3 regions of the Kocuria sp. GQ42 genome follow, and region 3 is predicted to be linked to each of the others. Evidence: predicted binding sites of a transcription regulator. Region 3 holds the regulator's gene; each other region holds the start of a gene.
The links. Region 3 encodes HrcA, which represses chaperone genes, less so after heat shock. Its sites were predicted from a motif close to TTNGCACTCGNNNNNNNCGAGTGCNAA; they were not measured.
Positions count from the first base shown of each region.

Region 1: the regulator HrcA is predicted to act here: its motif matches at 3,194-3,220, upstream of groES (co-chaperone GroES).
Region 2: the regulator HrcA is predicted to act here: its motif matches at 5,003-5,029, upstream of AC6CH6_RS12945 (coniferyl-alcohol dehydrogenase).

Region 1 covers NZ_JCAXEN010000001.1:301,514-308,614, reverse strand. Annotated here, with positions in the region: gene AC6CH6_RS01435 (acyltransferase family protein) at 1-792, opposite strand, end outside; gene groL (chaperonin GroEL) at 966-2,573, opposite strand; gene groES (co-chaperone GroES) at 2,732-3,028, opposite strand; gene AC6CH6_RS01420 (siderophore ABC transporter substrate-binding protein) at 3,460-4,455, shown strand; gene AC6CH6_RS01415 (ABC transporter permease) at 4,537-5,523, shown strand; gene AC6CH6_RS01410 (iron chelate uptake ABC transporter family permease subunit) at 5,516-6,583, shown strand; gene AC6CH6_RS01405 (iron ABC transporter ATP-binding protein) at 6,580-7,101, shown strand, end outside.
Region 2 covers NZ_JCAXEN010000006.1:49,904-57,004, reverse strand. Annotated here, with positions in the region: gene AC6CH6_RS12975 (bile acid:sodium symporter family protein) at 1-126, opposite strand, end outside; partial or broken gene AC6CH6_RS12970 (helix-turn-helix domain-containing protein) at 59-367, shown strand; gene AC6CH6_RS12965 (IclR family transcriptional regulator) at 368-952, shown strand; gene AC6CH6_RS12960 (MBL fold metallo-hydrolase) at 970-1,956, opposite strand; gene AC6CH6_RS12955 (MFS transporter) at 2,161-3,540, shown strand; gene AC6CH6_RS12950 (aldehyde dehydrogenase family protein) at 3,617-4,993, opposite strand; gene AC6CH6_RS12945 (coniferyl-alcohol dehydrogenase) at 5,225-6,013, shown strand; gene AC6CH6_RS12940 (PDR/VanB family oxidoreductase) at 6,025-7,035, shown strand; gene AC6CH6_RS12935 (cytochrome P450) at 7,062-7,101, shown strand, end outside.
Region 3 covers NZ_JCAXEN010000001.1:1,044,076-1,051,176, forward strand. Annotated here, with positions in the region: gene lepA (translation elongation factor 4) at 1-920, shown strand, start outside; gene hemW (radical SAM family heme chaperone HemW) at 920-2,164, shown strand; gene AC6CH6_RS05010 (DUF4870 domain-containing protein) at 2,259-2,723, opposite strand; gene AC6CH6_RS05015 (DUF3097 domain-containing protein) at 2,878-3,741, opposite strand; gene hrcA (heat-inducible transcriptional repressor HrcA) at 3,916-4,923, shown strand; gene dnaJ (molecular chaperone DnaJ) at 4,996-6,147, shown strand; gene AC6CH6_RS05030 (16S rRNA (uracil(1498)-N(3))-methyltransferase) at 6,144-6,941, shown strand; gene AC6CH6_RS05035 (GerMN domain-containing protein) at 6,958-7,101, opposite strand, start outside.

The sequences.
Region 1 (7,101 bases), 740 kb from region 3:
GACCGAGACCATGCTGAGCATCCCGGCCCAGCCCAGCACCACCCGCGCCGCCCGCGGCGGGTGCAGGTACGGCACCGCGAGGGCCAGCAGGGACCCGAGGGCGAACTCCCACAGCCGGGCCCGGGTGTCGAAGTAGGCGAACGCCTGGTCCGTGGCGGTCGTGTGCACCGACCAGGCGAGGGAGGCCGCGAAGACCAGCCCGAAGAGCACCGCCAGCACCGGCACCGGCCGCCACCGCCCGCCCCGGCACACGAGCCACGCCGCCCCGAACACCAGCGGCCACAGCAGGAACACCTGCCCCTGCACCGACAGGGACCAGAAGTGCTGGAACGGGGACGCCGTGGAGTCGTCGGCGGCGTAGTAGTCCACCTCGGCCAGCGCCAGCGCCCAGTTCTCCACGTAGAGGACCGAGGCCAGCGCCTCCGTGCGCACCCGGTCGATCCGCGCCTCCGGGAAGAACCACCACGCCAGCACCAGGGTGCCCAGGATCGTGAGCACCGCCAGGGGCAGCAGCCGCTTGAACACGTGCAGCCAGTACCGCCCCAGCGCCAGCGGCCTCCCCGCCTCGAGCTTGCGCACGAAGGACAGGGTCAGGAAGAACGCCGAGATCAGCAGGAAGATGTCCACTCCCCCGGACACCCGGTCCAGGAACACGTGGTAGACCACCACGAGCAGCACCGCGACGAAGCGCAGCCCCTGCACCTCCGGACGGAACCCGGCGTAGCGGGCCACCCGCCGTGCCGTGTCCGGCTCGACGCCGGTGGGCGTGCTCTGCGCACCGAGGGTCGTCATGGGCATCTCCTGGGAACACCGTGCCGCCGGGGGCGCGGCAGTGGTCGTGCGGACCCCCGCACTCTACCGGAGGCGCCGGGGCGGCCCCCGGAGACGGCGACGGACCCGCCCCACCGGTGGTGGGACGGGTCCGCGGGGCGAGCCGGCTCGGCGCCGGCCGTCAGTGCCGGCCGTCAGTGCTGGTGGCCGTGGCCGTGCCCCTCGTCGTCGGCGGGCTTGTCCGTCACGAGCGTCTCGGTGGTCAGCACGAGCGCCGCGATGGACGCGGCGTTCTGCAGCGCCGAGCGGGTGACCTTGACGGGGTCGATGATGCCCGCGCCGACCATCTCGACGTACTCGCCGGTGGCGGCGTCGTAGCCGTGCCCGGCCTCGAGCTCGGCGACGCGGGAGGCGACCACGGCCCCGTCCTGACCGGCGTTCTGGGCGATCCAGTACAGCGGCTGCCGCAGCGCGCGGCGGACGATGCCGAGCGCGGTCGCGGCGTCCCCGGTGAGCCCGAGGTCGGACTCGTCGAGGACCTTCGCGGCCTGCACGAGGGCGGTGCCGCCGCCGGCGACGATGCCCTCCTCGAGGGCCGCGCGGGTCGCGGAGACGGCGTCCTCGATGCGGTGCTTGCGCTCCTTGGCCTCGACCTCGGTGGCGGCGCCGACCTTGATCACGGAGACCCCGCCGGCCAGGCGGGCGAGCCGCTCCTGGAGCTTCTCGCGGTCCCACTCGGAGTCGGTGCGCTCCACCTCGGCGCGGATCGTCGCGACCCGGTCCTGGATCTCGGCCGGGGTGCCCCCGCCGTCGACCAGAGTGGTGGTGTTCTTGGTGACCGTGACGCGCCGGGCGGTGCCCAGCTGCTCCAGGGTGACCTGGTCGAGGCTGATGCCCAGCTCGCTGGTGATGAGCTGGCCGCCGGTGAGGACGGCGAGGTCCTGCATGATCGCCTTGCGGCGGTCGCCGAAGCCGGGGGCCTTGAGGGCCACGACGTCGAGGGTGCCGCGCAGCCGGTTGACCACGAGGGTGGACAGGGCCTCGCCCTCGACGTCCTCCGCGATGATGGTCAGCGGCTTCTTGGCCTGGAGGACCTTCTCCAGCACGGGCATGAGCTCCGGCACCGAGGAGATCTTGCCCTGGTACAGCAGCACCAGGGAGTTCTCCATGACCGCTTCCTGGCGCTCGGCGTCGGTCACGAAGGACGGGGACAGGTAGCCCTTGTCGAACTGCATGCCCTCGGTGACGTCGAGCTCGACCTCGGTGCTCGAGCCGTCCTCGATCGTGATGACGCCGTCCTTGCCGACGGTCTCGAAGGCCCGGGCGATGAGCTCGCCGATCGCCGGGTCCTGCGCCGAGATGGTCGCCACGTGGGCGACGTTGGTGCCCTCCACCGGGCGGGCGTTCTCGAGCAGGCGCTCGGAGACGGCCTCGACGGCCTTCTCGATGCCGCGCTTGAGGCTCAGCGGGTCGGCGCCGGCGGCCACGTTGCGCAGGCCCTCCTTGACGAGCGCCTGGGCGAGCACGGTGGCGGTGGTGGTGCCGTCGCCGGCGACGTCGTTGGTCTTGGTCGCCACCTCCTTGGCGAGCTGGGCGCCGAGGTTCTCGTACGGGTCGTCGAGCTCGACCTCGCGGGCGATGGTCACGCCGTCGTTGGTGATCGTGGGGGCGCCCCACTTCTTGTCGAGCACCACGTTGCGCCCGCGCGGGCCGAGGGTGACCTTGACGGTGTCGGCGAGCTTGTTGACGCCGTTCTCGAGGGACTTGCGGGCGGCGTCGTCGAACGCCAGCTGCTTGGCCATGGGCGAAGAGCTCCTTCTGGGGTGGCTGGGGTCGCCAGCGGGTTTCGGGGTCTGGATCGGCGAAGGGTGCCCGTCGCGGGCCCGCCGGAACAGCGGGGCGTGCGGCGGGCACCCTTCGTCAGGACTGCGCGGTCTGCGCCGGGTCGGTGCGGCCCGGTCTACTTGACGACGACGGCGAGCACGTCGCGGGCCGGGAGGACCAGGTACTCCTCGCCGTTGTACTTGACCTCGGTGCCGCCGTACTTCGAGAAGATCACGACGTCGCCCTCCTGGACGTCGACCGGGATGCGGTTGCCGGAGTCGTCGACACGACCGGGGCCGACCGCCAGGACCTTGCCCTCCTGGGGCTTCTCCTTGGCGGTGTCCGGGATGACGAGACCGGACGCGGTGGTCTGCTCAGCGGCGAGCGGCTGGACGACGATGCGATCCTCGAGAGGCTTGATGGAGACCGACACGATCTCTCCTTGTCTGTAGGGGTGGAAAACGGTGGGCGACCGCGGGCGGAGCCCGCCGTCGAGCTTCGGGCCGATCGGCGCACCGACCGTCGTCGCGGTGCCGGTCGATCGCCTGGCCCTTAGCACCCTCACCCGGAGAGTGCCAAGGCCAACTGTAGGAGCGGGCTGGCAGTCGGTCAAGGCGAGTGCCAGCGCGCCGACCCCCGCGGGAACCTCCGGCGGGAATTAGGTCACGCCGGTGTTCGCCAATGATTTGCCTCACGCCCGCCCGACCCTCTAGGTTGAGCGGTAAGGCAACCCTTACCTCGGCCGAGCAGCGGTGCCCTCCTCGACGTCCCCGCGCATCCGTGCGCAGGTCCGTCGCGCCCATCGGATCCCGCCGGCGTCCTCCACCCCGGAGCACGCCGGCGTCCTCTGCACGAAGGAAGACCATGAACCGCACCCAGCACCCGGCTGCCCTCCTGGCCGTCGCCGGTGTCCTCGCCCTCACCGCCTGCGGCACGGCCCAGGGCGACGAGGCCGCCTCCGCGGAGTCGTCCGCCCCCTCCGCCGCCACGGTCGAGGTCGAGGACAACTACGGCACGCAGACGGTCGAGGCCCCGCCGGCGTCCGTCGTCGCCACCGACAACCGCACCTTCGAGACGCTCGCCGAGTGGGACGTCGAACTGGCGGCGGCCCCGCGCGCCCTCATGCCGGACACCATCGCCTACGCCGACGACGAGTCCGTCGTCGACCTCGGCAACCACCGCGAGCCCGACCTCGAGGCCGTCGTCGCCGCGGACCCCGACCTCATCGTCAACGGCCAGCGCTTCGCCGACTACCGCGAGGACTTCGCCGACCTGGTGCCGGAGGCCACCATCGTCGAGCTCGACCCGCGGGAGGACGAGCCCTTCGACGAGGAGCTGAAGCGGCAGACCTCCGTCCTGGGCCAGATCTTCGACCGCGAGGACGAGGCCGAGCAGATCAACGGCGACTTCGACGCGGCGATGCAGCGCGTCGTCGACGGCTACCGGCCCGGCGACACGGTCATGGCCGTCACCGTCTCCGGCGGCGAGATCGGCTTCATCGCCCCGGGCAACGGACGCACCCTGGGCCCGCTGTTCGAGATCTTCGACTTCGCACCGGCCCTCGAGGTCGAGGGCGCCAGCGACGACCACCAGGGCGACGACATCTCCGTCGAGGCGATCGCCGACTCGAACCCCGACTGGATCCTCGTGCTGGACCGCGACGCCGCGATCTCCGCCGAGGACCCGGAGTACACCCCGGCGCAGGAGGTCATCGAGAACGCCGCGGCCCTGCAGAACGTCACCGCGGTGCAGGAGGGCCAGGTCGTCTACATGCCCCGGGACACCTACACCAACGAGGGCATCCAGACCTACACCGAGTTCTTCGACACCCTGGCCGACGCCATGGGCGCGCAGGACTGACCCATCGTCCGGACGGCGGTGGCGGGGTCCGCCCCACCACCGCCGTCCGCCGGGCACGAGGCCGGAGGAAGGACTGACCCCATGTCGACGATCGTGTCGAGACCCCCCGCGGCGAGCAAGGGCTCGCTGTTCGACTGGAAGCTGCTGCTCGGTGCGCTCGGCGTCCTCGCGCTGCTGGCCGCGTCCCTCCTCACGGGGGTCTACGACGTCTTCGGCGCCGAGGACGGCGACGAGATGTTCGCGATCACGCGGATCCCCCGCACCATCGCCCTGGTGCTCGCCGGCGCCGCCATGTCCATGTCCGGCCTGGTGATGCAGCTGCTCACGCAGAACCGCTTCGTGGAGCCCACCACGACGGGCACCACCGAGTGGGCGGGGCTCGGGCTGCTGCTCGTCATGCTCCTCGTGCCCACCGCCACGGTCCTCACCCGGATGCTCGGCGCCGTGACCGCGGCCTTCATCGGGACCATGGTCTTCTTCCTCTTCCTGCGCCGCGTCTCCCTGCGCTCCTCCCTCATCGTGCCCATCGTCGGCATCATGCTGGGCGCGGTGGTCGGGTCCGTCTCGACGTTCCTGGCGCTGCAGACGGACATGCTGCAGAACCTCGGCGTCTGGTTCGCCGGCAGCTTCACCTCGGTGCTGCGCGGTCAGTACGAGGTGCTGTGGATCGTGCTCCTGGTCGGGATCGCGGTGTTCCTCGTGGCGGACCGGCTCACCGTCGCCGGGCTCGGCGAGGACGTCGCCACCAATGTCGGGCTGAACTACCACCGCACCGTCCTGCTCGGGACCGGGCTGATCGCGGTGGCCACCGGCGTCGTCACCGTCGTCGTCGGCAACCTGCCCTTCCTGGGCCTCATCGTGCCGAACATCGTCTCGATGGTCCGCGGCGACGACCTGCGCAGCAACCTGCCGTGGGTGTGCCTGCTCGGCATCGCCATCGTGACGCTGTGCGACCTCATCGGAAGGATCATCATCATGCCGTTCGAGATCCCCGTGTCCGTGATCCTCGGGATCGTCGGCGCCGTGGTGTTCGTCTGCCTGCTCCTGAGGCAGCGTCGTCGTGTCTGAGGCCGTGCTCAGCACTCCCGCCCCCGCACCGGCCGCGGCGCCGGCGGCCCCCGCCGCACGGGGCCGCGCCGGGGCCTTCCCCACCCCGCGGGCCCGGCGGCGGTACTGGACGGTCGTCGCGGTGCTGGCCCTCGCCTCCGCGGGCTTCGCCTTCGGCCTGCTGGCCTGGGACAACCCGATGCCGGTCGGCTCGGACGGCTTCTGGCGCATCGCCGACCGCCGGGTGACGAGCGTGGTCATCATGGCGGTCGTGGCCTTCTGCCAGGCGATCGCGACCGTGAGCTTCCAGACGGCCACGAACAACCGGATCATCACCCCGTCGATCATGGGCTTCGAGTCCCTCTACGTGGCGATCCAGACGTCCACGGTCTACTTCATGGGCGCCGCAGGGATCCTCGTCCTGCAGGGCGTGCCCCAGTTCCTGCTGCAGGTGGCCCTCATGGTCGCGCTCTCCCTCGCGCTCTACGGCTGGCTGCTCTCCGGCCGGTACGGGAACCTGCAGGTGATGCTGCTCGTGGGCATCATCATCGGCGGGGGCCTCGGCTCCGTCTCGACCTTCATGCAGCGCCTGCTGTCCCCCAGCGAGTTCGACGTGCTCTCCGCCCGGCTGTTCGGCTCCGTGACGAACGCCCAGGCCGACTACCTGCCGGTGGCGGTCCCGCTGTGCCTGCTGGCCGGCGGCGCCCTGTGGCTGAGGTCCTCGCGCCTGAACGTGGTCGCCCTCGGACGGGACGTGAGCCTGAACCTCGGCCTGCGGCACCGCGCCGAGATCATGGGCACCCTCTTCCTCGTCTCCGTCCTGATGGCCGTCTCCACCGCCCTGGTGGGCCCCATGACGTTCCTCGGCTTCCTGGTGGCGACGCTCGCCTACCAGTTCGCCGACACGTACGACCACCGCCACCTCTTCCCCGTGGCGGTCCTCACCGGGTTCCTCGTCCTGACGGGCGCCTACTTCGTCCTGAACCACGTCTTCTACGCCCAGGGCGTCGTCTCGATCATCATCGAGCTCGTCGGCGGCTCCGTCTTCCTCTACGTCATCCTCCGAAAGGGCCGGCTGTGATCACCCTGACCAACGTGCGCAAGGACTACGGCGGTGAGGTCACGGTCGGGCCCGTCGACCTCGAGATCCCGTCGGCCGGCATGACCGCCCTGGTCGGCCCCAACGGTGCGGGCAAGTCCACGCTGCTGACGATGATCGGACGCCTGCTCGGCCTCGACGACGGCAGCATCGACATCGCCGGCTACGACGTGGCCCGGACCCGGTCCAAGGACCTCGCCCGGATCGTCTCCGTCCTGCGCCAGGAGAACCACTACATCACCCGGCTCACCGTGCGGCAGCTGGTGGGCTTCGGCCGCTTCCCCCACAGCCGCGGCCGGCTCACCGCCGTGGACGACGAGATCATCGGCAGGTACATCGACTTCCTCGGCCTGGCGCCGCTGGAGCACCGCTATCTCGACCAGCTGTCGGGCGGCCAGCGCCAGCGCGCGTACGTCGCCATGGTCCTCGCCCAGGAGACCGACCACGTGCTGCTGGACGAGCCCCTCAACAACCTCGACATGCGGCACGCCGTGTCGATG
Region 2 (7,101 bases), on a different contig from region 3:
AGCATCCCTGAGGGGTGTGAGGAACTGCCGGACCGTGTGCCCCAGACCCACGGCGGCCATGCTGGTGACCGCGAAGAGCGGGACCGCCACGGCGGCCACGGCGTCGGTGACGGTCTGCAGGTCCATACCGCTCATTGTGAAGAGGAACCGCAGTGGAGTATTTTCAGATTTCCACCCAGTGGAAGAGGAGATCATGGCCGGCAACGCGACCACCCCGGGGCGTTCCGTTGCTTCTCGGGTCCTGGAGGTCCTGGGGTCCTTCGATCCCACACACACCAGACAGAGCCTGTCCCAGATCTCCCGGCGCAGCGGGATTCCGGTGGCCACCTGTCACCGGCTCTTGAAGGAGCTGTCGGGGTGGGGGGCGGTGAGCCGTCAGTCGGACGGCACGTACACGGTGGGTCCTCGCCTGGCCAAGCTGGGGATGCTCGCCCCGATCCAACGAGGGCTCCGTCAGGTGGCGGCTCCCTACATGCAGGATGTCCTCTTCGCCACGCGTCAGGTGGTCAACCTCTTCGTGCTGGACGGGACGGAGGCGCTGCTGCTGGATCGGATCGCGGGCACTCATGTCGGCTCCCCGATCGCCCGCCCCGGCGACAAGCTGCCGTTGCACACCAGCGCCGGCGGGAAAGTGCTGCTGGCCTACGGGCCCGCCGAGCTGTGGGAGACCTGCACCCAGGCGCTCGTGCGGGAGACCTCACGCAGCATCGTGGACATGCCTCGGCTGGAGCAGGAGATGGCCGCGGTGCGGGGACGCGGGTATGCCACGACCGACGGGGAGCACTCCCTCGGCGCGCACGGGCTCGCGGTGCCGATCCGGGACGTCGAAGGCGAGGTGATCGCCGCTCTGGGCATCGTCACCCTGGCGAGGATCAAGGACTCTCAGCGCATTGTTCCGGCGCTGCAGGTGGCCTCCGCGGCGATCACCCGTTCGCTGGGAGTCCCCGCCTGACCTTCCCGCTCGCCGGATCAGGCGGGACTGGCTGCGGGGGCTTCCGCGGGAACGACGGCGTAGACCTCACCGGGACGTGCCACGCTGACGGGTCCGGCGTACTCGGCTGCGACACCGGCGGTCCACTCCGCGTCGGTGGCGACACCGGCCAGATGGGACAGCACGACCCTGGCAACCCCGGCCCGGGCAGCGACTCGGCCCACCCCGGCGGGAGTGGTGTGCGAGATCTCCTGGTGGTTGAGGAACTCCGGGCCGAAATCCCGTGCCCGGTAGAAGTCGAGGTTGACGGCTTCGTGCACCAACAGGTCCGCCCCGCCGGCCAGGGTGGACGTGTTGAGGCACTCCGTCGTGTCCCCCGAGACCACCACCGATCCGTAGGCGGTGTCGAAGCGGAAGGCGAAGGCCGGGAAGATCGGCGGGTGCTCCACGAGAATGGCGCTCACCCGCACGACCTCGTCCTCGTAGACCAGGAACGGGTCCATCCGGGGGGTGTGCTCCCCGTCGGCCCCCGCCGCGGAGGCCGGCAGCCCGATCTCCTCGACCTGCACGAGGTCGTACAGAGGCGGACGCCCCTCGTCGACGATCCGGACGTCGATGTCGTAGGAGTAGGCGCGCAGCACGTGCTCCACAAGACCCGCGACGCCGACCCCTCCGGCTCGGGGGTCGGCCGGGCCGGGGCCCAGGAGCTGCACCGGTTCGGTGAAGCCCTGCACCGGCCGGCCCCAGTTCCACAGCAGGTAGGCGGGGATCTCGGCCACGTGGTCCGAGTGCAGGTGGGTCACGAAGCAGGCCTTCAGGTTCTCCCCGCGCAGACCGGCCGCATGGGCGGCCCGGGTGACTCCGAGACCGAAGTCCACGAGGTAGAACCGGCCGTCGACGACGATGGCGGTCGCGATCCCAGGACACTCGGAGCGGATCGCGGGGCCGGCGGCGGTCCCGAGCGTGACCACGTGCAGCCCGCGGGCCTGGTCGAGGGGGGCGTCGAGGGCAACGCGGTCAGTCATGGGTGGGCCTTCCGATCGGACGCGGCCTGCACGGGCAGGCAGGTGAAGTGCTCCTACTCTGCCCGCGCCTCCCGGTCGGGAGAACGCGTGATTTTCACTGGCCGGAAAACGTCCTATGTGCTCCAGTTCACAGACTCCTAGATTCGCTGAGACACTTCACCACGGCCCGCACTCGCCGAGAGTGCACGACGGGAGCTCACCGCCATGACCACCACAGCCGTACCCCAATCCGCTCAGCCCGTTCCGCCGGGATCGGGCATCGATCCCAAGGACCCGCACCACTGGAGCAGCAGGAAGCGTTCCCGCTACGCCTGGATGCTGACCTTCTTGCTGCTGTTCCTCATGATGCTCAGCTGGGCCGACAAGGCTGTTCTGGGCCTGGCCGCGGTGCCGTTGATGGAGGAGCTGGACATCACCCCGGAACAGTTCGGACTGGTCGCCAGTGCCATGTTCCTCACCTTCGGACTGGCACAGCTGGTGGCGGCCCCGCTGGCCAACAAGTTCCGGGCGAAGACCATCCTGCTGGTGCTGTGCCTGATCTGGTCGCTGTCGGTGATGCCGGTCGTGGTCTTCGCCACCCTGCCGGCGCTGTGGGTGTCCCGGCTGGCGCTGGGCGCCGGTGAGGGCCCGCTCGCCCCGGTGCTCATGCACGCGGTCTACAAGTGGTTCCCCTCGAAGAAGGGAGCGACCCCGGCCGCGGTGGCTTCCTCCGGAGTGACACTGGGCATCGTGGCCTTCGCCCCGGTGCTCGCCTGGGTCATCGCCCAGCACGGGTGGCGCACGGCGTTCGTCGTCCTGGCCGTGGTCGGGGTGCTGTGGTGCGCGGCCTGGATGATCCTCGGCAAGGAAGGGCCGTACACCTCGCTGGCGGCCGAGCGCGAGATCGAGGGCACCGAGATCGCCGTCTCCGCCCCCGGGGCCTCCCGGGTCAACGAGGAGAAGGTCCCCTTCTTCCGCAGCATCATGAACCCGACCTGGATCTTCGCCGTCATGGCATCGTTCTTCGCCTACTGGACCTTCACGCTGGCCATGTCCTGGGGCCCGGCGTACTTCCAGAACGTCATGGGCTTCAGCGGGCAGCAGGCCGGCTCTCTCATCGCCCTGCCTGCCGCGTGGGGCGTCGTCGCCACGATCGGTCTGAGCATCCTGATCCAGCGGATGGATCAGCGGGGCGTGCCCAGCCGCCGTTCGCGCGGGTGGACCCTGGGCCTGGCCGGGGCCGGTGCCGGCACCGCCCTGCTGGCCTCCACGTTCGTCTCATCGCCGGTCCTCGGGGTGGCGCTGATGAGCCTCGGGTTCGGCACCGCCCCGGCCATGTTCGCCATCACCTACCTCATCGTGGGCGAGCTGACCACGATCTCCCAGCGCGGTGGGCACCTCAACGTGGCCAACGCCGTACTCACCACCGGCGGCGTGTTCGCCCCGGCCGTCGGCGGCTTCCTGATCGGCGGAGCCCCCACACCGGCCGACGGGTACCGGCTGGCCTTCCAGGTCACCGCCATCCTGCTGGTGACCTTCGGCGTGCTCGCCCTGGCGTTCGTCAACCAGCAGAAGCAGCGACTCCGCCTGGGCATCGAGGCCTGAGCGGCTCGTCCGGGCCGACGAAGGGGCCCCGCACCGTTCCCGGTGCGGGGCCCCTTCGCCGTCCGTGCCGCCGGCGTCAGCCGGTGTGCGGGCGGGCGTTGACGGTGCGGGGCTCCAGGTACTCCCCCAGCCCCCACCGGCCGCGCTCACGCCCCAGTCCGGAGCCCTTCCACCCTCCGAACGGGGCGTCCAGCTCCACGACGGTGTGCTGGTTGATCCAGGCCGTGCCGACCTCCAGCCGGGCAGCCACCTCGTGGGCCCGTTCCAGGTCCGGGGACCAGACCGAGGCGCCCAGGCCGAACTCCTGGGCGTTGAGCTCCTCCACGGTGGCGTCCAGGTCGTCATAGGCCACGACCGGCAACGCCGCACCGAACTGCTCGCACGCCACCAGATCCGTGTGGTGCGGAGCGTCGGCGACGACGGTCGGCTCCAGGAAGTGTCCCGGCAGGTCTGTGCCGTGCTCCCCGCCGTGGGCGATGCGTCCGCCCTCGGCCACGGCCCGCGCCACGTAGTCCTTCACCAGCTGCTGCTGTCCGCTGGTGTGCATCGGCCCCATGGTGGTGCCCTCGGCCACGCCGTGGCCGATCCGCAGCGCGGAGACGGCTTCCACCAGGGCCTCCGTCAGCGCCGCCGACCGGTCACGCGGGACGTAGACCCGCTTGACCGCCATGCACACCTGGCCGGCGTTGCGGAAGGCGGAGCCGGCGATCCGGGCGGCCGTGAACTCGAGGTCCGCATCCGGCAGCACGATCGCCGGATCGTTGCCGCCCAGCTCCAGCGTCACCTTCTTCACGGTCGGTGCGGCCTGGGCCATGATGGCAGCCCCGATCTCCGTGGACCCGGTGAACGAGATCTTCCGCACGCCCGGCATCTCGGACAGCGCCTTGGCGAGGACACCGCGGCCGGTGACGACCTGCAGCACGTTCTCGGGCAGGAACCGGTTGAGCACCTCGGCCAGCGCACGGGTGGACATCGGGGTGGACGGGGACGGCTTGGCGATCACGGTGCACCCGGCCACCAGCGCCGGGGCCAGCTTCACCGCCAGCAGGGAGATCGGGAAGTTCCAGGGCGTGATGGCGCCCACCAGTCCGACGGGGGCGTACTGGACCTGGACGGAGCGCTCGCCGCGGGCGGGCAGCGTCTCGACCAGGTCCCAGTCGAGGTCGGCGTAGTGGCGCAGCAGCCCGGCCGCGACCGTGAACTCCTGGGTGGCCTCGGCCCAGACCTTGCCCTGCTCCAGCGACAGGATCCGGCCGAGGCCCTCGGCCTCGGCCAGCACCGCCTCGGAGGCCTGGCGCAGCGCCGTCCGGCGGGCTTCACGGTCCGCGGCCCAGTGGCGGGCGACCGCGGCCGCGGCGGCAATCGCCCGCTCGACGTCCTCTGGTTGGTGCAACGGAACTTCTCCGACCGGGTCCAGCGTGGCCGGGTCGATGACTTCGTAGGTGGCAGGCACCGGATCTCCTTGTCGCTCATGTTCCGGAAGTGCCCACCGACCGGTGGGCGGACTTCCCCTGTTCCCAGCTTCGAGCTCCCCTGTGACCGGACCCACGCCATCTTCCACCCAGTGAAAAGGAGAGATGAACCGGGAGTGCGCCAGGCCACATAGTGGAGTCGAACCAGCCGAACCGCACGCGGAGGATCCATTCGAGCGTGCAGGGGCCACTCTTCTGGAAGGACCACGTCCATGACCCTCGACGGACAGACATTCGTCGTCACCGGTGCCGCCTCCGGCATCGGTGCTGCCACCGCAGCTCTCCTGCGCGATGCCGACGCGGAGGTGATCGGCGTGGACCGCAACACGCCCGCGGAGTTCCCGGGGGCCTTCGTCCAGGCGGACCTCTCCACGGCCGAGGGTGTGGCCGCGGCCGCCGGACGGATCCCGGAGGGAATCGACGGGCTGCTCAACATCGCCGGCGTTCCCGGCACAGCCCCCTGGCGTCTGGTGCTGTCCGTCAACGTCTTCGGCGTCCGGGATCTGACCCGGGCTCTGCTGCCCAAGCTCGTCCGGGGCGGCGTGGTCGTCAACCTGGCCTCCAACGTGGCCAGTGGCTGGACCGAGCGCCGCGAGCAGATCGTCGCGTTCACCTCCGTCGAGAACCGGGAGACGGCCCTGGACCTGGCCGGTGCGGATCCTGAGGTCACGGGGAACTCCTACCGGTTCTCGAAGGAGTGTGTCCGCTGGTTGAGCCTGGAGGCCGCCGCCTCCTCCCTGGGGAGGGCGCGCGTCGTCTCGGTCAGCCCCGGCCCCGTCCAGACCCCCATCCTCGAGGACTTCAAGATGGACCACGGCCGCGACAAGGTCGAGGGCGCCGTCGCCCTGCTGGGCCGCGCAGGGCAGCCGGACGACATCGCACAGGCCATCGGCTTCCTCGTCAGCCCGGAGGCCGCCTGGATCAACGGCACCGACGTGTGCGTCGACGGCGGCCTGAGCGCTCACCGCGCTGTGGCCGCATCCTTGTCCGTGACCGCCTGAGTGGAGGGACCATGACCACCGTGAACACCGTTCCCACCCCCGCCGTCGGGAACCAGACCACGAACGGCTACCGGCACGAGGTCGAGGAAGTCCTCGTCGACCGGCTCGAGACCGTGGCCGAGGGCGTTCGCCGGGTGACCCTGCGCATGCCCGACGGTTCCGACTTCCCGCAGTGGGAGCCGGGCTCGCACATCGATCTGATCCTGCCCCACCACATGCGCCAGTACTCCCTGTGCTCGCCCCTGGCCGACCGCAGCCGGATCCAGGTGTCGGTGCTGCGCACCCGCGATTCCCGTGGTGGTTCCGCCTACGTGCACGAGAGCCTGGCCGAGGGCGACACGGTCCACATCAACGGGCCCCGCAACAACTTCCCCTACGTCGACTCCCGGAAGTACCTGTTCGTGGCCGGCGGCATCGGCATCACTCCGATCCTGCCGATGATCGAGGCCGCGGAAGCCGCCGGCCGCGAGTGGCGCCTGGCCTACGGCGGACGCAGCCGGGCCTCGATGGCCTTCGCGGACGAGCTCGTGGCCGCCTACGGGGACCGCGTCCTCCTCTACCCGGAGGACGAGGTGGGGCGCATCGATCTCGAGGGTCTGCTGGCCCTGCCCCGGGCGAAGATGCTGGTCTACGCGTGCGGACCCGAACCGTTGCTGCGCGTGATCGAGGACTACTGCATGGGCTGGCCCCCCGGTGCGCTGCACCTGGAGCGCTTCGTCGCGGCCAACCTCGACGCCGGGGCGAGCGCCGAGCCCTTCGAGGTGGAGCTGACCGATACGGGCACCACCGTCACCGTCCCCCCGGACCGCACCATCCTGGACGTGGTGGAGGAGCACGGAGTGCGTGTGCTCTCCTCCTGCCGCGCGGGAGTGTGCGGCACGTGCGAGACCCGCGTGGTGGCAGGGGAGGTCGAGCACCGGGACGCCATCCTCAACGAGGAGGAGAAGCACTCGGGCGACGCCATGATGATCTGCGTCTCCCGCGCCGCGGCCGGGTGCCGCAAGCTCACCCTGGAACTCTGAACCACCGACCCAGCACAGGAGTCACCATGACTGTCACCGCCACGAGGCCTGAGGCCGTGTCCTTGC
Region 3 (7,101 bases):
TGTTCCCCATCGACGGCTCCGACTACCCGGTCCTGCGCGACGCCCTGGACAAGCTCCAGCTCAACGACGCCGCCCTGGTCTACGAGCCCGAGAACTCCGCGGCCCTGGGCTTCGGCTTCCGGTGCGGGTTCCTGGGCCTGCTCCACCTCGAGATCGTCCGGGAGCGCCTCGAGCGCGAGTTCAACCTGGACCTGATCTCCACGGCGCCCTCCGTGAGCTACAACGTCACCCTCGAGGACCGCTCCGAGCGCGCGGTCACGAACCCCTCCGAGTTCCCCGAGGGCAAGATCGCCGAGATCCGCGAGCCCATGGTGGCCGCGACGGTGCTGGCCCCGTCCGAGTTCATCGGCGCGATCATGGAGCTGTGCCAGTCCAAGCGCGGTCAGCTCAAGGGCATGGACTACCTCTCCGAGGACCGGGTGGAGCTGCGCTACCGGCTGCCCCTGGCCGAGATCGTCTTCGACTTCTTCGACCAGCTCAAGTCCCGCACCAAGGGCTACGCGTCCCTGGACTGGAAGGCCGAGGGCGAGGAGGCCGCGGACCTCGTGAAGGTCGACATCCTCCTGCAGGGCGAGCCGGTGGACGCCTTCAGCGCGATCACCCACCGGGACAAGGCATACGCCTACGGGGTGATGATGACCGGCAAGCTGCGCGAGCTCATCCCGCGGCAGCAGTTCGAGGTGCCCATCCAGGCGGCCATCGGCTCCCGGGTGATCGCCCGCGAGAACATCCGGGCGATCCGCAAGGACGTGCTCTCCAAGTGCTACGGCGGCGACATCTCGCGCAAGCGCAAGCTGCTCGAGAAGCAGAAGGAGGGCAAGAAGCGGATGAAGATGGTCGGCCGGGTGGAGGTCCCCCAGGAGGCGTTCGTCGCGGCGCTGTCCTCCGACGAGTCCGGGGCGAAGGACAAGAAGAAGTAGTGGCCCCCGCCCAGCCGGAGGGCCTGCCCGGCCCGCTCGACGGACTGCTGCCGCCCTCCGCCGCGGTGGGCTCCGCCGACCGCACGCTCAGCCTCTACGTGCACGTGCCGTTCTGCGCGGTTCGGTGCGGCTACTGCGACTTCAACACCTACACGGCCGTGGAGCTCGGGGCGGGGGTGTCCCAGGACGCCTACGCCGGGGACGCCGCGGCGGAGGTCCGCTGGGCGCGCCGGGTGCTGGAGGACTCCGGGGTGGCCCCCCGCCCGCTGCACAGCGTGTTCTTCGGCGGCGGCACTCCCACGCTGCTGCCCGCCGAGGACCTCGCCGCGGTCCTGGCGCAGGCCGCGGAGAGCTTCGGGCTCGCGGCGGACGCGGAGGTGACCACCGAGGCCAACCCGGACTCCGTGACGCCCGAGTCCCTCGCGGTGCTCGCGGCGGCGGGGGTGACCCGGGTGTCCTTCGGGATGCAGTCGGCCGTCCCGCACGTGCTCGCCGTCCTGGACCGCACGCACGACCCCGACAACGTGCCGCGGGCCGTGCGGTGGGCGCGCGAGGCCGGCCTGGGCGTCAGCGTGGACCTCATCTACGGCACCCCGGGGGAGTCCCTGGCCGACTGGGAGCACTCGGTGCGCACGGCGGTGGGCTACGAGCCCGACCACGTCTCCGCGTACTCGCTGATCATCGAGGACGGCACGAAGCTCGCGGCGCGGATGCGGCGCGGGGAGGTCCCGTCGATCGACGAGGACGACCAGGCCGACAAGTACGAGCTCGCGGACCGGGTCCTCGCCGAGGCCGGCTTCGAGTGGTACGAGGTGAGCAACTGGGCCCGGCCCGCCGAGGGCGCGGACGCCGGCGCCCACCGCAGCCGGCACAACCTCGCCTACTGGCGCAACCAGGACTGGTGGGGGATCGGCCCCGGGGCGCACTCGCACGTGGGCGGGACGCGCTGGTGGAACCTCAAGCACCCCGTGCCCTACACGAACCGGGTGCGCGCCCGGCAGTCGCCGGCGGCCGGGCGCGAGATCCTCGACGCGGACACCCGCCACCTCGAGCGGGTGATGCTGGAGGCCAGGATCCGCGACGGCCTGCCCACGACCGCTCTGGCCGGCGGCGGGCGGACCGCGGTGGCCGGGCTGATCGCCGACGGGCTGGTGGAGCCCGCGGCGGCGCTGCGCGGCTCGCTGGTGCTGACCCTGCGGGGCCGGCTCCTCGGCGACGCCGTGGTGCGGCGGCTGCTCGCCTGACGGGGGCACCCCGGCCGGGGCGCCCGCACGAGGAACGGACGCACCCGTCGGGAACGGATGCGTCCGTCAGGGACACCCCCGGCGCGGGCCGGGGTCAGCCGCGCGCGGCGCGCCCCCGGGACCGCTCGCGGAGGCGCTCGACGAGCCGGTCGTAGAGCCGGGTGTTGAAGCGGTAGAGGTGCGGTTCGCCGCGGTTGACCCGGACCCCGCCGATGAGGGAGCCGACGGCGAGCAGCAGCCACGCGGCGGCGGCGGCGAGCGCGAAGAACCAGCCGATGAACGGCACCGGGGCGAGCAGGATCCCGGTGACCACCACGAGGGTCGGCAGCAGCGTGAAGTTCATGGCCTCCATCGACTCCTGCTCCGTGAACGGGCCGCGCCCGCGGAAGACGCGGTGGACGAGGAACGAGGGGAGGAAGCCGATGACGCCACCGAAGTGCGCCAGGGTCGCCCACTGGTGGTCCTCGGTGACGGTCAGCGGCTGGGCCACGGGGGAGAGGCCCTCGAACGGGGCCCCGGCGTTGTCGCGGCTCGATCGGGGGTCGGTCTGCACGGGCACGGATGTCCTTCGGCGGTGGGACCGCGGCGGGGCCGCGGAGGGTGGGTGGGACACGACCATCCTACCGACCGGCCCGGAGGGCGGAGGATCGGCCCCGCGCACGTGTGCCTTTGTGACGATCTGCTGGGCGTTGCCCGTGCGCGGGGGCGGCGGGTCAGGCGCCGGGGGCGGTGAGGAAGTCGATGAGCTCCTCGACCCGGCCCAGCAGGGACGGCTCGAGGTCGGCGTAGCTGTCCACGCGGGACAGGATGTGCTGCCAGGCCCGGCCGAGGTCGCCGGGGGTGCGGTGCGGCCACCCGAGGGCGGCGGCGGTGCCGGTCTTCCAGTCCGTGCCGCGCGGGACCACGGGCCAGGCGTCGATGCCGAGGGTGCGCGGCCTGACCGCCTGCCAGATGTCGACGTAGGGGTGGCCCAGCACCAGGACGTTGCCCGCGGCGCCGGGCAGGCGCATGGTCTCCGCGGCGATCCTCGACTCCTTGGAGCCGGCCACGAGGTGGTCGACGAGGATGCCGAGCCGTCGCCCGGGGCCCGGCCCGAACTCCCGCACGGCGGCGGGCAGGTCGTCGATGCCGTGCAGGGGCTCCACGACGATGCCCTCGACCGCCAGGTCGTGGCCCCACACCTTGGCCACCAGCTCGGCGTCGTGGTAGCCCTCGACCCACACCCGGGAGGCCTTCGCGGTGCTCGCGCGCAGCCCCTCGACGGCCACGGAGCCCGAGCGCGTGCGGGAGCGCTTGCGCGCCGCGGGGGCCCGGCGGGGCTCGACAACGACCACGGGCTCGCCCTCGAGCAGGAACCCCGGTCCCAGGGGGAACGCCTTGACCCGCCCCCTCCGGTCCTCGAGCCCCAGCACGCGCATCCCGCCGATGGTCTCCAGGGACACGACCGCGCCGACCCAGCCGGTCGTGACGTCCTCCAGGAGCATCCCCGGGGCGACCGGGACCTCCGCGGAGACCGGCCGGCGGCGGGCGAGGGCGTCGTCGTCGAGGCTGCGCGGCCCCCAGCCGTGGTGGCTCATGGTCGTCCTCCCGGGTCGCGGTGCCGCGCGTCCGGCGCGGATCAGCCGGAAGCGTACCAAACCGCGGGGGCGACCGGCCGTCGGACACGGGGGCTACACTGGACGCCGTTGGCACTGTGGCCACCCGAGTGCCAGGGCATCTTCGGGGGCGTGGACGAACCGGGGAGGAGCGACGTGAACCATCCGAGACGACTGCAGATCCTGCAGGCCATCGTGGAGGACTACGTGCACTTCCGCGAGCCGGTCGGCTCCAAGGCCCTCGTGGACCGGCACCGGCTCGGCGTCTCCTCGGCCACCGTGCGCAACGACATGGCCGCGCTCGAGGAGGAGGGCCTGATCACGGCCCCCCACACGAGCTCGGGCCGGATCCCCACGGACAAGGGCTACCGCACGTTCGTCGACCAGATCGCGGCCGTCAAGCCGCTCTCGGGTCCGGAACGGCGGGCCATCCAGCGGCTGCTGGACGACGCCGCGGACATCGACGACGTCATGGAGCGCACCGTGCGGCTGCTCGCGCAGCTCACCCAGCAGGTCGCGGTCGTGCAGTACCCGCACGCCTCCGGGGTCACCGTGCGCCACGTCGAGGTCGTCGACCTCGGCGCCGGCCGGGTGCTGGTGGTGCTCATCCCGACCAACGGCCGGGTGGCGCAGCGCGTCGCCGTGCTGCGGGCGCCGCTCGAGGAGTCCCAGCTGCTCGAGCTGCGCGCCCGGGTGCTGGCCGCCGTGGTCGGGCGCTCCCTGACCGCGGTGCCGGACGCCCTCGCGGCGATGACCGCGAGCACCGCCCCGCCGCTGCAGCCGGCCGCCGCCGCCGTGGGGGAGGCCGTCGGCGCCCTCGCGGCGGGCGGGGCCGAGCACCGCATGGTCATGGCCGGCACCGCCAACCTCGCCCGCTCCACCGGGGACTTCCACCTGAGCATCGGCCCGGTCCTCGAGGCCCTCGAGGAGCAGGTGGTGATGCTCCGGCTGCTCTCCGAGATGGAGCAGGACGCCCGCGGGGTGGCCGTGCGGATCGGCACGGAGAACGCCGAGGGCCCCCTGTCCGAGGCCGCCGTCGTCGCCACCGGCTACGGGCCGCAGTCCAAGGTGGGGGTCGTGGGCCCGATGCGCATGGACTACCCGTCCACGATGGCCGCCGTGCGCGCCGTCGCCCGCTACCTCTCCCGTATCCTCGGGGGCTGAGCCCCCGCGGGCCCCGTCCCCCGGGGCCCACCAGCGAAACCCACCACAGACCTCTCGACAGAACGGACCACGGTGAGCGATCACTACGAGACCCTGGGCGTGTCCCGGGACGCCAGCCAGGAAGAGATCAAGAAGGCCTACCGCAAGAAGGCCCGCCGGCTGCACCCCGACGTCAACCCCGGCCCGGAGGCCGCCGAGGACTTCAAGCGCCTCTCCCACGCCAACGACGTCCTCTCCGACCCCGAGAAGCGGCGCGTCTACGACGCGACCGGCAACGAGAACGGCACCGACACCGGCTTCGGCGGGGGCTTCCCCGGCACGGGGTTCGGCTTCGCCGACATCTTCGACACCTTCTTCCAGGGAGCCGGCGGCGCCGGCTCCGGCCGGCGCGGACCCGCGTCCCGCACCCGCCAGGGCCAGGACGCCCTGATCAACGTCCGGGTCACCCTCCGGGACGCGGTCTTCGGCACGGAGAAGAAGATCACCGTGGACACCGCCGTGGTCTGCCCCACCTGCGACGGCACCTGCTGCCAGGCGGGCACCCAGCCCGAGACCTGCGACGTCTGCCACGGATCCGGCCAGGTGCAGCGCCAGGTCCAGTCGATCCTCGGCACCGTGGTCACGGCGGCGCCGTGCGCCACCTGCCAGGGCTTCGGCACCGTCATCAAGCACCCGTGCCACGAGTGCTACGGCGAGGGCCGCGTGCGCGACCGCCGCCCGCTGACCGTCAAGATCCCCGCCGGCGTCTCGACCGGCAACCGGATCCGCCTCTCGGGGCAGGGCGAGGCCGGCACCGCCGGCGGGCCGAACGGCGACCTCTACGTCGAGCTCAAGGTCGATCCCGACCCCACGTTCGAGCGCCAGGGCGACGACCTGCACGCCCGCGTCCGGGTGCCCATGACCTCCGCGGCCCTCGGCACCACCGTGACCCTCGAGACCTTCGACGGCGAGCGCGAGGTGCCCGTCGGCCCCGGCACGCAGACCGGCCACACCGTGACCCTGCACGAGCTCGGGGCCACCCGGCTGCGCGGCGGCGGCCGGGGCGAGCTGTTCGTCCACCTCGAGGTCGAGACCCCCACGGCGCTCGACGACGAGCAGCGCGAGCTGCTCGAGCAGCTGTCCCGGCTGCGCGGCGAGGACCAGTCCACCGGCACCACCCTGAACTCCCCGGCCGGCTCCGGCGGCTTCTTCTCCCGGCTCAAGGACCGGTTCTCCGACCTGTGAGCCTGCCGGTCTTCAAGGTCGAGCCGGGCCGGCTCGCCGGTCTCGGCCCCGGAGCGGCGCTCACCGTCACCGGCCCGGAGGCCCGGCACGCCGTCACCGTGCGCCGGCTCGCGCCCGGTGAGCGGCTCGAGCTCGTCGACGGCGCGGGGACCCGGACCACCGGGGAGCTGCGCGCGGGGGACCGGGACAGCATGGAGGTCGGCGTGGTCTCGGTGACCACCGAGCCCGCCCGCACGCCCCGGCTGGTCCTCGCCCAGGCCCTCGCGAAGGGCGACCGGGACCTGCTGGCCGTGGAGACGGCCACCGAGCTGGGCGTCGACGCCGTGGTGCCCTGGCAGGCCGACCGCTCGATCGTGCGGTGGAAGAAGGAGCGCGCCGCCAAGAGCCACGAGAAGTGGGTGCACACCGTCGCGGCGGCCGCCAAGCAGTCGCGGCGGGCCGCCTGGCCCGAGGTGCTGCCCCTGTCCACCACCCGCGAGCTCGCCCGCCTGCTCGGGGAGCCGGGGACCCGCGGCCTCGTCCTGCACGAGGAGGCGCACGACTCCCTCGCCGACCTGGCCGGCGCCGTCGGCACCGCCGGCACCGCCGGTGCCCCGTGGGCGGGCGCCGAGCGGATCGTCCTGGTGGTGGGCCCCGAGGGGGGCGTCGCACCGGCGGAGCTCGAGGTCCTGGCCGGGGCGGGGGCCCTCGCGGTCCGGCTCGGCCCGGAGGTGCTGCGCAGCTCCACCGCCGGACCGGCCGCGCTGGCGGTGCTCAGCGCCGCGCTCGGCCGCTGGGCGTCCGGGACCCTCTGAGTCCCGGGCGGCCGGTTCAGCCGGGGACGACCTCCACGTCCTTGTCGTCGCGCACGGTCCCGCCCTCGGCGTCCCGGCCGACGACCGTCACCACGTAGGGGCCCGGCTCCAGCTCGAGCTCGGCCCGGAACCCGGCGGTCCCGTCGCCCCGCGGGACCTC